Regions from separate parts of the Dactylosporangium sp. NPDC051484 genome, predicted to be linked through region 1. Evidence: riboswitches for the same ligand, from Rfam matches in the RefSeq annotation. Region 1 holds a riboswitch; each other region holds the start of a gene.
The links. Region 1 has a riboswitch for cobalamin ahead of AB0367_RS06925 (VWA domain-containing protein). Riboswitches for the same ligand answer to the same signal wherever they lie in the genome.
Positions count from the first base shown of each region.

Region 2: it holds a riboswitch for cobalamin, as region 1 does, so the genes downstream of both, AB0367_RS21150 (CbtB-domain containing protein) here and AB0367_RS06925 (VWA domain-containing protein) in region 1, are expected to answer to the same signal.
Region 3: it holds a riboswitch for cobalamin, as region 1 does, so the genes downstream of both, AB0367_RS04490 (ribonucleoside-diphosphate reductase subunit alpha) here and AB0367_RS06925 (VWA domain-containing protein) in region 1, are expected to answer to the same signal.
Region 4: it holds a riboswitch for cobalamin, as region 1 does, so the genes downstream of both, AB0367_RS31820 (ABC transporter substrate-binding protein) here and AB0367_RS06925 (VWA domain-containing protein) in region 1, are expected to answer to the same signal.

Region 1 covers NZ_JBFAZX010000003.1:125,449-130,136, forward strand. The annotation lists gene AB0367_RS06910 (hypothetical protein) at 1-631, opposite strand, end outside; gene AB0367_RS06915 (hypothetical protein) at 631-1,104, opposite strand; gene AB0367_RS06920 (copper resistance protein CopC) at 1,192-1,929, shown strand; cobalamin riboswitch at 2,069-2,237, shown strand; gene AB0367_RS06925 (VWA domain-containing protein) at 2,272-4,329, shown strand; gene cobO (cob(I)yrinic acid a,c-diamide adenosyltransferase) at 4,331-4,688, shown strand, end outside.
Region 2 covers NZ_JBFAZX010000012.1:91,065-95,752, forward strand. The annotation lists gene AB0367_RS21140 (DUF929 family protein) at 1-364, opposite strand, end outside; gene AB0367_RS21145 (cyclase family protein) at 575-1,399, shown strand; cobalamin riboswitch at 1,454-1,589, shown strand; gene AB0367_RS21150 (CbtB-domain containing protein) at 1,622-1,846, shown strand; gene AB0367_RS21155 (CbtA family protein) at 1,864-2,682, shown strand; gene AB0367_RS21160 (ferric iron reductase) at 2,669-3,310, opposite strand; gene AB0367_RS21165 (sigma-70 family RNA polymerase sigma factor) at 3,399-3,908, shown strand; gene AB0367_RS21170 (zf-HC2 domain-containing protein) at 3,905-4,570, shown strand.
Region 3 covers NZ_JBFAZX010000002.1:115,967-120,654, reverse strand. The annotation lists gene AB0367_RS04500 (amidohydrolase/deacetylase family metallohydrolase) at 29-1,192, shown strand; gene AB0367_RS04495 (aldolase/citrate lyase family protein) at 1,219-1,956, shown strand; cobalamin riboswitch at 2,098-2,310, shown strand; gene AB0367_RS04490 (ribonucleoside-diphosphate reductase subunit alpha) at 2,444-4,688, shown strand, end outside.
Region 4 covers NZ_JBFAZX010000029.1:51,538-56,225, forward strand. The annotation lists gene AB0367_RS31810 (dipeptide/oligopeptide/nickel ABC transporter permease/ATP-binding protein) at 1-203, opposite strand, end outside; gene nikB (nickel ABC transporter permease) at 200-1,153, opposite strand; gene AB0367_RS31820 (ABC transporter substrate-binding protein) at 1,162-2,721, opposite strand; cobalamin riboswitch at 2,749-2,930, opposite strand; gene AB0367_RS31825 (MFS transporter) at 3,165-4,400, shown strand.

The sequences.
Region 1 (4,688 bases):
GCCGGCCGACGAGGTCGCTGAGCGCCTCGAACGCGTCGCCGCGGTCGAACCAGGCGGTGCCGTAGACGAGGCCGCCGGCCAGCATCGCCGCCGCGTAGACGGCCAGCCACGCGCCGAACACCGGCAGCGTGGCGCGGTCGGGCGCGACGAGCTCGAGCCAGACGAAGGCGAACAGGCCCGCGGCGGCCGGCCAGTACCCGAGCCCGGCGGGCAGCGGGCGGCCGCCGTCGCGCCGGATCACGGCCACGATCGCGCGCAGCGGGTTGAGCCTGCGCCAGACCGGGCCCAGCAGCAGCGACAGCGGGACCAGCCCGACCCAGAACAGGACATACACCAGGCCGGCGGCGGGGTTGTTCTCGTCGTCGGGCTTCGTGAACTGCACCAGCAGCACCACGACGAGCAGAACACCCGCGACGCGCAGGGGCCAGGCGAGGGCCCCGGCCGCCCTCGACAGCCACGCGGGCACGGGGCGGCCCGCGTCGGGGTCGATGCGCGGCTCCCGCCAGGCCACGCCCAGCACCACGAACGACACCACGAGCGCGAGCGCCGCGCCGACCGTCAGCTGCGCCGGGGTCAGCGGCAGGTCCTGCCGCCCGCCCACGCCGTGGGCGAGCACGTCCGCCGGGCCCATCAGCGCACCACGAGCTGGAACAGCACCAGGTGCGACTTGTGCGTCTCGACCTCGAACAGGCCGGTGCGCTCGGCGGTGAGCGTGATCGAGCCCGGCTGCCCGGCGGCGAGGGCGAGCTCGGCGTCATAGCCGTGGACGTGCACCTGGTCGGCCTCGTCGCTGGTCACCGTGATGCGCACGACGTCACCCCGGGTGACCTCGACGCGCCCCGCCGGCGGGTTGGCCCGGCGCTTGGCGATGGTGTACACGAGGTCCTTGTCCACGGCCGGCCGCGACGGCACCGGCGAGCCGGTGGCGACCGGCGGCGAGGGCGCGCCGGATCCCGGGGCCGCGGTGGTGGCGGATGACTGCGGCGCCGCAGCCGCGGTGGTCGGCGCGGCGGCGGGGGAGGGGTCGTCGCCGCAGGCGGCGGCGAACGCGAGCAGCGCGGCGAGGGTGAGGCCGGCGCGGGCGGTCGGTCGGGCGTTCGGCAACGGTTGGTCTCCCGTCGGCGGCGGGGTTTGTCAGGGCTGTGAATTTAGCGGCTTGTCGCGCACTGCGGAACCCGCCATCATGGGTCGATGCGTTTGCCGGTGCGCGGATTGGCCGTCCTGGCGGTGGTCGCCGCCCTGTTGCTGCCGGCGTCCCCGGCCGCGGCGCACGGCCAGCTCGCCATGTCCGACCCGGTCGCCGACAGCACGGTCGGCCAGCCCAGGGCCGATCTGACGCTGTACTTCACGGAGACGCCCGTCTCGTATGCGTGGTTCACGCTCACCACGCCGTCCGGCCGGCGCGTCGAGGGCGCGTGGCGCACGGGCCAGCCGAAGCGCCTCGACAAGCCGGTCGAGGAGTATTACCTGGTCGACGGCAAGTTCGAGCCGCGCGTGTTCAACACCGGATACCCGGCGATCATCGACGTCTCGCACTGGCCGGAGCAGGGCGTGTACACGATGGCGTACCAGTCCGTGGCCTCGGACGGCGAGCCGGTCAAGGGCACGCTGAAGTTCACGTACTCGGGCCCGGTCACGCAGCCCCCGCCCGGCTGGACCGCCCCGACCTCGGGCCCGTCGGCGGCGCTGGCCGGTGCGCACTCCGGCGCGACCGCGGCGCCCTCCTCGACGCCCGGCCTTTTCCCGGACGTCGGCACGGATCCGGGCCCGGCGCCGCGCGCGGCTGCGCAGACCCCGTTCGTGCTCACCGACTGGCTGATCCCGGGCGCGATCATCGCGGGCGTCGCCTTCATGATCGTGGCCGCGGCCCGGCGCGCTCCGGTGGCGGCGCCGAAGAAGAAGCGCCGCCAAGTGCCCGTCCGCGGCTGATGCCGCCACACCACATCGCGCGGGAGCCCGGCGACCAGCGCGATCGCCACGAGCGGCACGCACAGCGCGGTCCGGGCGGCCGGGTCCCACCGGCGCCGCATACCCGCCCCACCGTCCGCCGCCGCCCATCGTGAGGGTCACACCGCATTACGTTGACGGCCCCGGGGCCCGTGGGACACGATGACCGGAAGCGGTATACGGAGGAACCCGGTGCGAATCCGGGACGGTCCCGCCACTGTGACCGGGACGTCGAGGTGTGGCGGCGATCCGGGAGTCAGGAGACTCCGGCCGCCGTTGTTCAACCGCCTCGCGGGCGCGGACCCGCCGAAGGGATGTGTGCCCGTGACGCCGCCGTATCCGTTCTCGGCCGTCGTCGGCCTGGCCGACCTGCGCCTGGCGCTCCTGCTCACCGCCGTGTCTCCGGCGATCGGTGGGGTGCTCGTGCGCGGTGAGAAGGGCACCGCCAAGTCCACGGTGGTGCGCGCCCTCGCCGCCCTGCTGCCCGAGGTCGAGGTCGTCGCCGGCTGCCGGTTCGCCTGCGACCCGGCCGCGCCCGACGCCGCCTGCCCCGACGGCCCGCACACGCCCGGCGCCGGCTTCGAGCACCGCCGCTCCGCCCTTGTCGAGCTGCCCGTCGGCGCCACCGAGGACCGGGTGGTCGGCACCCTCGACCTGCAGCGCGCGCTCGGCGACGGGGTCAAGGCCTACGAGCCCGGCCTGCTGGCCGCCGCGCATCGGGGCGTGCTGTATGTCGACGAGGTCAACCTCCTGCCCGACCACCTCGTCGACCTGCTCCTCGACGCCGCCGCGATGGGCCGCGCGCACGTGGAGCGGGACGGGGTCTCGGTCAAGCACGCCGCCCGGTTCCTGCTCGTCGGCACGATGAACCCGGAGGAGGGCGAGCCTCGCCCGCAGCTGGTCGACCGGTTCGGGCTCGTCGTCGGCGTCGCCGCGCCGCAGGAGGCCGCGCCGCGCGCCGAGGTGGTGCGCCGCCGCCTCGCCTACGAGGCCGACCCCGCCGCGTTCGCCGCCCGCTACGTCGAGGAGGACGCCGCGCTCGCCGGGCGCATCGCCGCCGCCCGGGCCCGCCTCGGCGCGGTCGCGCTGCCCGACCGGGAGCTGGAGCGGATCGCGCGGATCTGCCTGGCGTACCGCGTGGACGGCCTCCGCGCCGACATCGTCGTCGCGCGGACCGCGGTGGCCCTGGCGGCGTGGCACGGCAGGACCGTGGTGACCAGGAACGAAGTGCGCGACGCCGCGCGGCTGGCGCTGCCGCACCGTCGGCGCCGGGATCCGCTCGACCCGCCGGGCGCGGGCCGCGACCGCCTCGAGGAGGTCCTGGAGCAGGAGGCCGGCCCGGACGACGACGACCCGCCGGGCGGCTCGCCGGACGACGACGGCGGCGGCCCGACGCCCCCGGACGGTGCACCGGAAGGCTCGCCGGGCGACTCCGCGGACGGTGCCGAGGGCGTTCCTGACGGCGCCGCAGGCCAGTCGGACAGCGCCGATGCCGGCGCCGCGGATGGCGACGCCGCTCACCAGCCGCCGACAAATCGCTCGAATGCTGACATATCCGATAAATCCGATTCACAGGGTGAATCAGATTTATCGGATATGTCCCAAGAGGGCGGCGTCGGGGCGCCCGGTGCGCTGGCGTTCGCGGGCCTGCCGTACAAACCCAGGCTCCTCAGCATCGCCGGGCGCGCCAACCGGCAGGCGGGCGCGCACGCCGGACGCCGATCGCCCGCGCTCTCGCGCCACGGGCGGGTCGTGCGCTCCCGCGCCCCGCTCGGCGGCAAGCTCACCAGCCTCCACGTGCCAGACACCGTGCGCGCCGCCGCGCTGCGCGGCGCCACCCGGGCCGAGGCCCGCGACGTGCGCGAGGCGGTCAAGGTCGGCCGCGAGGCCAACCTCGTGCTGTTCGTCGTCGACGCGTCGGGCTCCATGGCGGCGCGCCAGCGGATGAGCGTGGTGAAGACCGCGATCCTGTCCTTGCTGCGCGACGCCTACCAGCGGCGGGACAAGGTCGGGATGATTGCGTTCCGGGGCAGCGATGCCGCGCTCGTCCTGGAGCCCACCGCCAGCCACGAGGTCGGCGTGCTGCGCCTCGCCGAGTTGCGCACCGGGGGCCGCACGCCGCTGGCCGCCGGGCTGCGCCAGGCCGCCCGCACGCTGCACGGCGAGCGCCGCCGCGACGCCCGGCGCCGGCCGCTGCTCGTCGTCGTCACCGACGGTCGCTCGACCAGCGGGCCCGACCCGCTGAGCGTCGTACCGCTGCTGGCCGGGGTCCCCGCCGTCGTCGTCGACTGCGAGTCCGGCCCGATTCGTCTCGGCCTCGCGCGCCGCCTCGCCGCCGCGCTCGAGGCGTCCTGCATTCCGCTGACGAGCCTGGGAGCCTGAGTTGCCGCAGGGAAAAGTCGAGAACGTACCCGACGACGGGCTCACCACCCGCCAGCGCCGCCGCCAGCACGTGCTCGCCGTGCACACCGGCCAGGGCAAGGGCAAGTCCACGGCCGCGTTCGGCATGGCCCTGCGCGCGTGGAGCGCCGGCTGGCCGATCGCCGTGTTCCAGTTCGTGAAGAGTCCGAAGTGGAAGGTCGGCGAGGAGGGTGCGCTGCGCGCACTCGGTGAGACCGGCCGGGGCGGCGCCGTCGTGTGGCACAAGATGGGCGAGGGCTGGTCGTGGATCCAGCGCCCCGGCACCGAGCGCGACCACGCCGCCGAGGCCGCCGAGGGCTGGGCTCAGATCAAGCGCGACC
Region 2 (4,688 bases), on a different contig from region 1:
AGTACTCGGCGCCGACGTACAGGATGAGCGGCTTGCCGCCGTCGGTGAGCGGGGGCTGGCCGGTGATCACCGAGGGCAGCACCTGGGTGGAGCCCTTGCCGACGGAGTCCAGCGTCGCGGCCGGCACCGTCGTCACCCCCTGGACGATCTCGGCGGCTGCGGTGCCGGTGGGGATCGCGCTCGGCGCCTCCTGTCCGCCGCCGGCGCTGCCGAGCTTGACCACGATCATCACGGCGAAGATCAGCAGCACCACGCCGATGGCGGAGTACGCCACGCGCATCCGGCCGCGCCGGGCGGTCGCCCGCTCCTGGATCATTCGCATTCGGCGCGCGTATTCACGCGAGTCGCGTTGTCGTTTGGACACGCGGCCACCTTCCGGATCCGTCGGTCTTCCCTTAGTCGCACGCGGCACGGCGAAGGTTCCCCGATCTCGCGAAAGATCACCCGCCGGCGCGATCGTAGGCGAGCGGGCGCGCGCCGGGCCGGGCCGAAGGTCCCGGACGGGTGGCGCCGAAGGCCCTACAGTCGGCAGCGACATCGTCGTGCACGGATGCGAAGGGACGATTCGAGAACTATGCAGAGAAGACACCTGCTGGCGGCGGCCGGCGGAGCCGTCGCCGGCGCCGCCGGGCTCGCCGGGACCGCCTCGGCGGCCCCCGCCGGTGGCGCCGCGCTGCGGCCCGGCAAGACCCGCCTGATCAGCCTGTCGCACGTCAACGACCCGGCGAAGACGAACATCTACCCCGGCGACCCCGAGTTCACGCTGGAGACCATCGCCACGATCGAGAACGAGGGGTACTACCTGCAGTACGTCCGGGAGGGCGAGGCGACCGGCACGCACTGGGGCGCGCCCGGCCACTTCAACGCCGGCGAGCCGCTCGCCGACGAGCTCGACCCCAACGACCTGTTCCTGCCGGCGGTGAAGATCGACGTGCGGGACAAGTGCGCGCGCAACGCCGACTACGCGCTGACCGTCAACGACGTGAAGCAGTGGGAGCGCTGCCACGGCCGCATCCCCGACGAGTCCATGATCATCATGTGGACCGGCTGGGAGTACAAGTGGGGCACCCCGGCCTTCCCGAACCTCGACGCCGACGGCGTGCTGCACCAGCCCGGCTTCGCGCCGGAGACCGTGCAGTGGTTCATCGACACCGGCCGGATCGGCCACAACGGCGGCACCGGGATCGACACGTTCGGCCCCGACCTGGGCACCGACCCGGAGTACCGCGCCTCGCTGCTGGTGTACCGGCGGCACCGGGTCAGCCTGGAGATTCTCGCCGGGCTCGCGCGGTTCCCGGCGACGGGCGGGTCGGTGCTCTGCGGCGGGTTCATCAACCACAAGGGGTCGGGGTCCACGGCCCTCATCTTCGGAGTGATCCCGCCGGGCGTGCGTGTGTGAAGTGTGTGTGAATGGCCACGGGCCGGTGCCTACGGGTGCCGGCCCGATTGACGTAAGGAGCGCCCGACTCTTAGTGTCTGACGTGTGACGGGGTGAGGGAAGCTGGTGCAAGTCCAGCACGGTCGCGCCACTGTGAGCCGCCTCTCGCGGTGAGTCAGGATACTCCGCCGCCACGACTCCCCATCCACACGAGGGACGCACGATCCCTGAAGGAGGCCACAGATGAGCTCCATCTCCAGTGCCGAGACGCCCCAGGCGACCACGACCCCGCTGGTCCTGCCGATCTCCCGCTCGCTGTTCTGGCTGGGCGGCACCGCGCTGCTCGCCCTGCTGGTCTACTACTTCGTGGGCATCGACCAGGGCGCGGTGTCGATCTTCGGCAGCGACACCCACCTGCACGAGTTCGTGCACGACGGCCGCCACTTCCTCGGCTTCCCCTGCCACTGAGCAGGCTCCCGCCCACAATGGAAAAGCGACTCATCCTGCGCGGCCTGCTGGCCGGCGCAGTCGGTGGCGTGCTCGCGTTCGTCTTCGCCCGCATCCTCGCCGAGCCCCTGATCCAGCAGGCCATCGATTACGAGGATGGCCGCTCGCACGCCCTGGGTGAGGGGCACGAGCACGAGATCTTCAGCCGCGCCATCCAGGAGAACGTCGGCATCGGCGCGGCACTGATCCTCTTCGGCGTCGCGATGGGCGCCCTGTTCGCCGTCGCGTATGCGATCTGCCTCGGCCGGGTCGGGCGCATCCGGGCCCGGCCGCTCGCCCTGCTGGTGGCCGCGGCGGCGTTCACCGGGGTCTTCCTGGTGCCGTTCCTGAAGTACCCCACGAATCCGCCGGCGGTCGGCAACGACGCCACGATCGGGCTGCGCAGCTCGCTGTACCTCGTGCTGACCGGCGCCTCCGTGGTGCTCATGATCCTGGCGACCTGGCTCGGCCGCCGGCTGCAGCCGCGTTTCGGCACGTGGAACGCGGCCCTGCTGGCCGTCGGCGCCTACGCGCTCGCGATCGGCATCCTGTTCGTGCTGCTGCCGAACCTCGGTGACCTGGACGCCAACAAGGAGCTGGGCCAGTCGACCGAGACGCCCCCGCCGCTGCTCGACAGTAGCGGGAAGATCATCTTCCCGGGCTTCCCGGCCGACCTGCTCTACGAGTTCCGCCTGTACGCGGCCGGCGCTCAATTGCTGATGTGGACCGCGATCGGGCTCGTCTTCGGCGCGTCCGCCGAACGCCTGCTGGAGCGGCCGCGGGTCGCGGAGCGCCCGGTGGCGGTCACGCCGGCCTGAGCACGCAGTCGCCGCACGTGCCGCCGCCGGGGATGCGGTAGTACAGGCAGCAACTACGACGGCGTAGCGACCTCTGCCCGGCGCTTGCTTGCCCGACGATCGCCATGCCGGCCAGTGGCGGCCTGCCCAGCAGGTCCGCCACTGCCGGCCACGCGCCCTCCGGCAGCTGCCCGGCCGCCCCGCCGAGCGCGGACGCGACGTTGCCCCACAGCACCCGCGGCGAGAGCCGGAACCGCGCCCGGAACACCTCCAGCAGCGGGGCCACCAGGCCGAGCACCGCCACGTCGAACAGGTCCGCGGCCGGGCGCGCCTCGACCGCCAGCGCGGCGACCGGCAGTGGCCCGCCAGGCACCGGCCGCCACCACAGGTCGGCCGGCGTCACCCCGCGGATCGTCCCGTGCAGGGACTCCGCCAGCAGCGGCGACACGAGCCGCGACGCGTACCCGAGGAACAGCACGGACGCGACCACGCGCTCCGGCACGGCGTCCTCGGCGAGCCCGTACATCGCGACCAGCCCCTGCCGCGACACCGCCACCCGCTCCGCCAGCACGCCGGGCTCCAGCAGCTCGGCGAACGGGCGCCAGCCGGCCCCGGCCTCGTGGTCCTCCCAGACGAAGTACGGGTTCACGCCCGTACCCTATCGGCTGCGGTTTGGTTGAACCCTGAACCGTCTCGTGGTGTAGACCCGTGTGGGGAGGCTGTCGAGAGGGGCTGTGGTGACGCGCGACGAGGAGCTCATGACCGCGCTGTACACCGAGCATTACGGTGTGTTGCTCGCCTTCGTCTCGCGGTACGAACGGGACCGCCACCGCGCCGAGGACCTCGTGCAGGACACGCTCCTGCGCGCGTGGCGGCACATCGAGCGCATCGACGTCACGCGGGACACGACCCGGGCGTACCTGCTCACCATCGCCCGCAACGTGGTCAGCAACGCGTGGCGGGCCGACCAGCGCCGTCCGAGGCTCGTCAGCGACCCCGACGCGGTCGCCGCCGTCGCCGACCCCGGCAACGTCGACGAGCTGGTCGAGGGCTGGCTCATCCGCGCCGCGCTCGAGCGCCTCTCCGCCGAGCACCGCGAGGTGATCAGGTCGGTCTACTACGACGGCCGCACCGTCGCCGACACCGCCAAACGGCTGGCGGTACCGGAGGGCACCGTCAAGTCGCGCGCGTACTACGCGGTCCGCGCGCTGCGTGTGGTGTTCGAGGAGATGGGAGTGCTTCGGTGAGCGCCGGGCACGAAGCGGTTCGCGGGCTGCTCGGGGCATACGTCCTCGGCGGCCTCGACGACGCCGAGGCGGCCACGCTCGACGCGCACCTCTCCACGTGCGCCGAGTGCCGGGCCGAGGTGGAGCGGCTGGCGACGGTACCGGAGCTGCTGCAACGCCTGCCGCCGGGCCCGGCGGCGCCGCTCGCGTCCCCCTCGCGCGCCGGCCTGGACGCCCTCCTGCGCCGGGCCCGCCCCCGCCGCCTCCCGGTCGTCGCGCTGGCCATCGCCTGCGTCGTGCTGGCCCTGGTCGCGCTCGTCCTGGCGGTGCGCCCCGTCCGCCCGCAGCGGCCGCAGGCCCTGGCGTCGGCGAGCGCCCCGGAGGGCACGGTGGTCCCGATCGTGGCTGCGGAGGGCAGCGGCCTGTCTGGCCGGGCGACCCTGGTCCCGCGCCAGTGGGGCGTGTCGGTGTTGCTGGAGTTGGCCGGCCTGCCGGGCGAGGGCCCCTTCGTGATGCGCGTCCTGGACCGCGGCGGCCAGGCCGAACAGGCGGCGTGCTGGGGCCGCACGAAGACCGCCCAGGCCCGGGTCACCGGAGCGAGCTCGATCCAGCTGGCCAACGTCGACTCGGTCACGGTCTCCGACTACGACGGCAGCCTGCTGGGCTCCGCCCGCCTCACGTAGACCTTTCGGGTTCGCGGCCGGTGGCGCCTTTCCGACAGGGCTGGCGGCAATCAGCGGACTCATTTGACCTTGGTGTCGCCGTAGGGTCTGCGCAGGGCCCCGCCGCCGGTAAGGAGAG
Region 3 (4,688 bases), on a different contig from region 1:
GCAACGTGCGAACCCTGTGAGGTCCCCAGTGTCAGATCCAAGTCTGCTGAAGTTTGATCTCGTCCTTGCCGGTGGCACCGTTCTGGATCCCGCCTCCGGTACCAACACGCGTTGCGACGTCGCGATCAGCGGCACCCGGATCGCCGCGATCGGCCCGGACCTGGCGGCGCGGGGCGTACAGATTCTGGACTGCACAGGTTCGACCGTGGTGCCCGGTCTGGTCGAGGGGCACAGCCACATCTTCCAGCACGTGTCGAAGGTGGGCGCGCCGGCTGAGGAGGCCCACCTGCGTCGCGGCGTCGTCGCGGTGGCTGACGCGGGTACGGCGGGGGCCTCGACGTTCCCCGCGTTCCGCAAGCTGGTCGTCGAGGCCAACGACCTGCGCGTCGTGAACTTCCTCAACGTGTCGGTGCTCGGCCTCATCGACTTCCGCTTCGGCGAGCTGATGAACCCGGACACGCTCGTGGTCGAGGACGCTCTGGCGACCGCGGAGGAGAACCCGGATGTGGTGCGCGGCTTCAAGATCCGCCTCTCCGAGGATGTCGTCGGGCACCACTGGGAGGCGTTGCTCAAGAAGTCGATCGTCCTCGCCGAGCAGGCAAGGCTGCCGCTGATGGTGCACATCGGTGAGACCGAGGCGCCGCTGCCCGTGGTCCTGGACTTCCTGCGCCCCGGTGACGTCGTCGCGCACTGCTACACCGGCAAGCCGCACGGCATCCTCGACGGCGACGCCGTGCTGCCCCAGGTGCTCGCGGCGCGCGAGCGTGGCGTGCTGTTCGACTCGGCGCACGGCAAGAGCAACCTCAGCTTCGAGGTGGCCAGGCGCGCGATCAGCGCCGGCTTCCTGCCCGACATCCTCAGCTCGGACACCAGCGCCCGAAACTGGCGCGGCCCGGTCTTCGACCTGCTCACCAGCATCTCCAAGCTGGTGGCGCTCGGCGCGCCGTTCGAGGAGTGCATTCGTCGCGCGACGGTCACGCCCGCGGCCCTGCTCGGCCTGGACGCCGAGGGCTACGGCCGGCTCGAAGTCGGTGGCCGGGCGGACGTCACGGTGCTGACCGAGACGAGTGAGGTCGAGCTGCCAGACGCGGCCGGCAACTCCATCGTCGCGCCGCGCTTCGAGCCGGCCATCGTCATCCGCAACGGCGCCCGGGTGCAGACCGTCCCGTGGCGGGGCGGCGCTTCGGCATGACTTCGGTCCACGGACTCCGGCGTACCTTGAGGGCCGAACTGGCGGCCGGTCACCGCCTGGTCGGCACCTTCGTGAAGCTGGCCAACGCCGACGTCGTCGAAATGGCGGCGTACGCGGGATTCGACTTCGTCGTCGTCGACCTCGAACACTCGACGCTCGGCGAGGCCGACGCCATCGGCCTGGTTCGGCACGCCGAGGTCTGTGGCATACCGGCGCTGGTCCGCGTCCCGGCCGTCGAGCCGGCGCTGATCGCGCGGCTGCTGGAGAACGGGGCGGCCGGCATCCAGCTGTCGATGCTGCGCACCGCCGAGCAGGCGCGTCGCCTGGTGGCCGCGACGCGCTTCGCCCCGTCCGGTGAGCGATCGGTCAGCCTCGCCAACAGGGTGGCCGGTTTCGGCGCTACCTCACTGCGGGATTTCCTGCAGTCGGAGGCCGAGGCTCCGCCGATGCTGGTCGGTCAGATCGAGACCGCGATCGCCGAGCCATGGCCTGACGTGCTCCACGGCCTGGACGTGGCGTTCGTCGGCACCACCGACCTGTCGGTGAGCCTGGGCCTGCCCTCCAGCGACGAGCTGTCAGCACAGGTGGAGCGGGTGGCGTCGGCCGCGCGGGCGGCAGGGGCGGCCTTCGGCGGCTGGTCTGCGAGCGTGGACGCCGCCTCCGCGCAGGGACTGGCGGGGGCCGGGTACTTGATCGTCGGGTCGGACCTGCAGATCCTCGCGGCGGGCCTGCGGGCCGCGAGGTCCCCGGGGCACGGCAACTGACGGCGGCCAGGGCTTGCCTGGCCGCCGTTCGCCGCCGCATGCCACCACGGCGACCTCCACTCGGGCGTCACGCACGGTGATGCGACGCACGCGACACGCCGACACACGATCTGGTGTTCCTATTCTCAGCGAATCCCATATATGGTGTTGCCCGCAGCTGGTTCGCCCGTCCCGCCAGGACGGGCATCGCAAGAGGGAACCCGGTGTGAGTCCGGGACTGCCCCGCAGCGGTAAGTGGGAACGAAAGCCGTCATCGAGCACTGGGCCGCACGGTCTGGGAAGCGACGGCCGGTAGGCGACCGAGTCCGGTCATGCCCGCGAGTCCGAAGACCTGCCAGCGCACTGCGGGCCACATCGGCCCGCAGTGGTCGGAGACCGCGCGGGACGGTCGACGCCGACGCCAGATGACGGCGCATGCCGTGGTCCGGTGACGTCGTCCCCTGCGCGCCCGTCCGGAGTCGGCATACGGGTGACGAGGGGGACACACATGACGGTCACGCAGGACAAGGCCGCGCCCGGTCAGGGGGCGCCGGAGCAGCGGCGGCATGCTATGCAGGTCCGCAAGCGCAACGGCGACCTGGAGCCGGTCGACGTCAACAAGATCGTCAAGGCGGTCGAGCGGTGGGTCGGCGAGCTGGATGAGATCGACCCGCTGCGGGTGGCCACGAAGACGATCAGTGGCCTGTACGACGGCGCCACCACCGCCGAGCTGGACAAGCTGTCGATCCAGACCGCCGCCGAGCTCATCGGCGAGGAGCCGCAGTATTCCCGTCTCGCCGCCCGTCTCCTGGCCGCGTTCGTCGACAAGGAGGTCCGCGGGCAGGGCATCGCCAGCTTCAGCCAGTCGATCCGGTATGGCCACCAGCAGGGGCTGATCGGCGACGAGACGGCCGCGTTCGTGGCCCGCAACGCCCGCAAGTTCGACGACGCCGTCGACCTCGACGGGGACCTGCGTTTCGAGTACTTCGGCCTGCGCACGGTCGCCGACCGATACCTGCTGCGCCACCCCGAGACCCGGCTGGTCGTCGAGACGCCGCAGTACTGGCTGCTGCGCGTGGCGTGCGGGCTGTCGCAGACGCCGGCGGAGGCGATCGGCTTCTACCGGCTGATGTCCAGCCTGGCATACCTGCCGAGCTCGCCGACGCTGTTCAACTCGGGCACCCGGCACACCCAGATGTCCTCGTGCTTCCTGGTGGACTCGCCGCTCGACGAGCTGGACTCCATCTATGAGCGGTATCACCAGGTGGCGAAGCTGTCGAAGTTCTCCGGCGGCATCGGCATCTCGTGGTCGCGCGTGCGGGGGCGGGGCGCGCTCATCCGCGGTACCAATGGGAAATCCAACGGCATCGTGCCCTTCCTCAAGACCCTCGACGCCGGCGTCGCCGCGGTGAACCAGGGCGGGCGGCGCAAGGGCGCGGCGTGCGTCTACCTGGAGCCGTGGCACCCCGACATCGAGGAGTTCCTCGAGCTGCGTGACAACACCGGCGAGGAGTCCCGCCGCACCCACAACCTCAACCTGGCCAACTGGATCCCGGACGAGTTCATGCGCCGCGTCGAGGCCGACGCCGAGTGGTCGCTCATCGACCCGTCCGACGCCCCCGAGCTGCCCGACCTGTTCGGGGCCGAGTTCGACGAGGCGTACCGGGCGGCGGAGAAGCAGGCCGTGCGGACCGTCAAGGCCCGCGAGCTCTACGGCAAGATGATGCGCACCCTCGCGCAGACCGGCAACGGCTGGATGACGTTCAAGGACGCCTCCAACCGCCTGTCGAACCAGACCGGCAAGCCGGGCAACACCATCCACCTGTCGAACCTGTGCACCGAGATCGTCGAGGTCAACAGCGACGACGAGACCGCGGTGTGCAACCTCGGCTCGATCAACCTCGGCGCCCACGTCACCGCCGACGGCGTCGACTGGGAGCGGCTGCGCGAGACCGTCCGCACCGCCGTGGTCTTCCTCGACCGGGTCATCGACATCAACTACTACCCGTCGGCGCAGGCGGCCGCGTCCAACCCGCGCTGGCGGCCGGTCGGCCTCGGGCTGATGGGCCTGCAGGACGCGTTCTTCACGCTGCGGCTGCCGTTCGACTCGCCAGAGGCGCGGGAGCTGTCCACCCGGGTCCAGGAGGACATCCTGCTCACCGCGCTGGAGACCTCCGCCGGCCTCGCCGAACGGTTCGGGCCGCACCCGGCGTTCGCCGAGACCCGCGCCGCGGACGGCGTGCTGCACCCCGACCTCTGGGACGCCGAACCCGCCAACGCCGAGCGGTGGGCGGCGCTGCGGACCCGCGTCGCCGGGCACGGGCTGCGCAACTCGCTGCTCGTCGCGATCGCCCCGACCGCGACGATCGCGTCGATCGCCGGCTGCTACGAGTGCATCGAGCCGCAGGTGTCCAACCTGTTCAAGCGCGAGACCATGTCCGGGGAGTTCCTGCAGATCAACACGTATCTGGTGCGCGAGCTCAAGGCCCGGGGGCTGTGGACCTCGGCGATCCGCGAGCAGATCAAGCGCGCGGAGGGCTCCGTGCAGAACATCGCCGAACTGCCGGCGGAGATCCGGGAGCTGTTCCGCACGGCATGGGAGCTGCCGCAGCGGGCGCTGATCGACCTCGCCGCCGCCCGGGCGCCCTACATCGACCAGTCGCAGTCGCTCAACCTGTTCATGAGCGCCCCGACGATCGGCAAGCTGTCCTCGATGTACCTGCACGCCTGGAAGTCGGGGCTGAAGACCACCT
Region 4 (4,688 bases), on a different contig from region 1:
TCGCGCCCGAAGTTGTCGGTGCCGAACGGGTGCGCGGCCGACGGTGGCAGCGTCGCGTCGAGGTAGTTCACGGCCGTCGGGTCGGCGCCGGTCAGCCACGGTGCGGCCGCGACCGCCGCCACCACGACCGCGAGGACGACCAGCAGGACACCGGCGAGCCGGTCCCGGCGCGGGATCGCGAGCAGTCGGTGCAGCGTCCTCATCCAGCTCCCTCCACCCGCACCCGAGGGTCGATCAGCCGGTAGCCGAGGTCGACGGCGAGGTTGATCAGGACGTACGCCAGGGCCATGGCGATGGCGAACGCCTGGATGACCGGGTAGTCACGCCCGGTGATGGAGTCCACGACGTACCGGCCGACACCCGGCCACGAGAACACGGTCTCCACCACCACGGCGCCGCCGAGCAGGCCTGACACGATGAGTCCGGCGTTGGTGCACACCGGCAGCAGCGCGTTGCGCAGCGCGTGCCGCAGCACGATCACCCGCCAGTGCAGCCCTTTGGCCTCGGCGGTCGCCACGTACGGCTGGGACAGCGCGTCGAGCAGGCTCGCCCGCAGTAACCGGGACACCCCGGCGGCCAGGCCGAGGCCCAGTGTGACGGCCGGCAGGACCAGGTGCGCCGGTGTGCCCCGCCCGTACGTCGGGAACCAGCCGAGGCCGACGGAGAACCCGTACATGAGCAGCAGCCCGAGCAGGAATCCCGGTACCGACACACCCAGCAGGGTCACCAGGCGGGCGACACGGTCGGCGACCCGGCCGTGCCACACCGCCCCGGCGATCCCGGCCGGTACCGCCACCACGACCATGACGACGAGTGCGGCACCGGCCAGTTCGAGCGTCGCCGGCAGCCGCATCCACAGCTCGTCGAGGACCGGGGCGCCGCTGCGCAGCGACGTACCGAGGTTCCCGGTGAGGATGCTGGTCAGCCAGCCCACGTACTGCACCGGGTACGGCTCGTCCAGGCCGAGGTCACGGCGCAGCGTGGCGAGGTCCTCCTGCAGGCGGCTGATGTCGGCGCCGGGCTCCACCATGGACAGCAGGATCGCGTGGCTCGGGTCACCGGGGATGAGCCGGATCATCGTGAACACCACGATCGAGATGCCCAGCAGTACCGGCACCGTCGCGGCAAGCCGCACGGCGACGTAGCGAAGCATCGGGCCGGTTACCGCGCCAGCCACATGCCAGGCAGGATCCGCCGCGACAGGTTCGGCTCCACGCCGCGCACCCGGGGCGCGTAGGCCGCACCCCACTGCGTCGAGGCGTACAGGTAGACCAGCGCGACATCGTCGAGCAGGATTCGCTGCGCCTGCTTGGCCAGTTCGGCCTGCTTCGCCGGGTCGAACTCGGTGCCGAGCTGGTCGATGAGCGCGTCGGCCTGCGGGTTGCTGTAGCCGCCGTAGTTGGACACGACGCCGGTGCGGTAGAACGAGCGCAGCTGTCCGGCGATGTCGCCGGTGGCCGAGCCGCACGAGCAGTACGTGGCGATCTCGAAGTTGCCGTCGAGCATCATCTGGTTGGAGGCGGTGGTCTCGACCGGGGCCAGCTCGGTGGAGATACCGACCTTCTTCCACTGGCTCTGCAAGGCGATCGCCAGGGGCTGGAACACGGTGTACGTCAGGATCTTGAAGTGCAGCCGGGTGCCGTCCTTCGCCCGTACCCCGTCCGGGCCGGGCGACCAGCCGGCGGCGTCGAGGATCGCCGCGGCCTTGGCGGCGTCGGTGGTCGTGCCGGAGTCCACGGCGTAGGGCAGCCCGGCGGGAAAGTGCCCGGTCGCCGCCTTGGCGTAGCCGTGGTTGAGCCCGTCCACCAGTTCCTTGCGGTCTGCCGCGAGATCGAGGGCCTGCCGGACCGCCTTGTCCCGCAACGCGGGGACCTTCGTCGTGTTCAGCCAGATGTTGCGGGTGGTCGGCGCCGGCGAGTACACGCTGAATTTCGTGCCGGACTTCTCGTACTGCAGGCGCTGATCGATCTCGACGTTGAACTCGGCGTCGGCGTCACCGGAGCGCAGCGCGAGCATCCGGGCCTGCGGGTCGGAGCCGAGCCGCGCCTCGATTCGCTTGAGCTTGATGCCGCCTTCGGGCTTGCCCCAGTAGTCCGGGTTCGCCTCGGCGACCAGCGTCTCCCCCGGCACGAACTGGACCGGCTTCATGAACCCGGTCAGGTCGGGGTCGCGGTTGAACTCGTCGCCGCGCCGGTCCGCCTCAGCGGCATTGTGAATGCCGTACGTGGTGAGCCGGAACGCCAGCCCGGGGTCGGGAGTCTTCGTCGTGATCCGCAGTGTGGTGGCGTCGGCCGCGGCGAACTCCATCGCGCCGAGGATCGACTTGGCGCGCGGGTTCTTCGCCTTGTGCCGCTCCAGGGACGCCTTGACCGCGGCGGCGTCGACCGGCGCCCCGCTCCAGAACCTCAGACCACTGTGGAGTGTGAACTCCCACACGGTGGGCTCGACGGTTCGCCATGACGTGGCCAGACCTGGCCGCAGGGTGGCGTCGTCGTTCTGCACGACCAGGGACTCGGCCAGGCCGTTCTCGAGGATCCGCTGCGCGTCGATGTGGACCGGATCGAGCGACCTCGGCATGTTGACCGTCAGGAACTTCAACGTCTGTTCGGCGGCGGGCTCGTCGGACGTCGCGACCGGATTGGCGCTGCCGCAACCGGCGAGCGCAAGGGACAGCACGGCGACCAGCGCCGCCGCCCGGAAAATGGACAGCATGCGGAACATCAGCCTTCCAGCACCTCGTGGACAGGGTGTACACGTGCGTGCCGTGGCCGGTCTCCTGGCTGACGGGAGGTGCGTCCCCGGCCGGCCTTCCCAGGCAGAACTGCCCAGTGACCCCACAAGGGTGGATGCCGGAGACTCCCGATCACAGTGGCGAGGGCCGCGCCGGCGTTCCACCGGACTTCCCGAGCACCACGACTCCGGCAGACTACGCAGAGGCCAACCGCACCGACAAGATCCGAATGAGGCATGCCACACTTGCCTGCGCCCGGCAGGTTATGGCCCCCACCGCCGCACCCTTGCCGGCTCCCGCCAGCAGGACCGGCACGTCATCCTGACACCTGTGGATGGAATTCGTGTTGCCGCCGGTCGCGTCGCCCCGTACGGTCTTGGCTCATGTTCTCGCCCAGTGACGTCTAGCCGTCAGGCTTCGACACGGATCCCCCATGGACAACCTCACGTCGACGCCGCCTCGATCCCTGTGGCGTCAGCACGACTTCCGGCTGCTGCTGGGAGGACGACTGGTCTCACAGCTGGGCGACTCGCTGCAGTTCCTCGCGCTGCCTCTGCTGGTCATCACGCTGACCGGGTCCTCGACGCAGGCGGGTGTCCTGCTCGGCCTGCAAACCGTGGTCTACCTCGTCTTCGGACTGCTGGCGGGCGCGCTGGCCGACCGCTGGGATCGCAAGGCCACGATGATCTGGTGCGAGATCGGGCGTGGCGTGCTGACCGCCACCATTGCCGTAGCCGCGGCGTTCGGCATGCTCGGCATGCCGCAGCTCTATGCCGTCGCGGTGCTGAACGGCGTGCTCAGCACCATGTTCGGGGCGGCGAACAGTTCGGCGTTGCCGAACATCGTCAGCAACCGCGACCTACCCGGCGCGCTGGGCGCGGCCGGGGCGATGTCCAACACGCTTCGCATCGTCGGCGGCTCCGTGGCGGGCATCGCCTTCGCCGTGAGCCGGATGCTCCCGTTCGCGTTCAACGCCGCTTCGTTCCTGGCGTCGGCCGTGTCCTTACGCGGCATCCGCGCCGACTTCCAGCAGGCACGGGCCACGACGCCGGCTTCGCCGCGCGCACTCGTGATCGACATCGGTCGCGGGCTGGCCTGGCTGTGGCGCAGACCGGTGATCCGGACGCTGGCGCTGCTCGATGCCGCAGACAGCCTGCGGTACGGCGCCGGCTACTTGCTGATCATCATGCTGGCCAGGCAACTGGACGCGAACCCCACCCAGGTCGGCATGGTGTTCACCGGCGCGGGCGCCGGCGCCCTGCTCGGCAGCCTGCTGGCACCCGCGCTCACCCGCCGGTTTCCGCTCGGGGCCCTGTCCGTCACGATGCTGTGGGTCGAGGCGACGGCCTTTCCGTTCTACGCGGTGGCGCGGACGTGGTGGCTGCTGCTGGTCGTGGCGTTCGTGGAGTCGGTGGTCTCGCCCGTCTACATGGTCGCCCTCGACTCCTATCGGCTCGCCGTCACCCCCGACGCCCTGCGCGGCCGAGTCACCAGCGCGATCGACACGCTCACCACCGGAGGCGCAGCGATGGGCACCATGGCCAGCGGCGCCTTGATCGCGCTGCTGGGAGCACCGGCACTGACCATCGTCCTGGCCGGATGGCTGACACTTCTCGCGCTCGTGGCGACACTGAGTACAACCGTCCGCACGGCTTCGGCGACATCCTGAGTGATGGTCCCGCACGGCCGACACGAGTCACGGACAACCGACCACATCCGGTGGGGTCGCCGACCACATCCGGTGGGGTGGCCGACCCGGCCGGTGGGGTGGCCGACCCGGGCGGTGGGGTGGCCGACCCGGCCGGTGGGGTGGCCGCAGTCGGGTCGACCGCGCGGTCGCCGCAGCCGGGGTCGGTGATCACTGGCGGCGTTGGCAGGCGGCCCACCCGCCGAGCACCGCGCCGGCGGTGAAGTCGCGGGCCGAGCAGGTCCGGCGCGGGTGGGGCGGCCGGGTCCG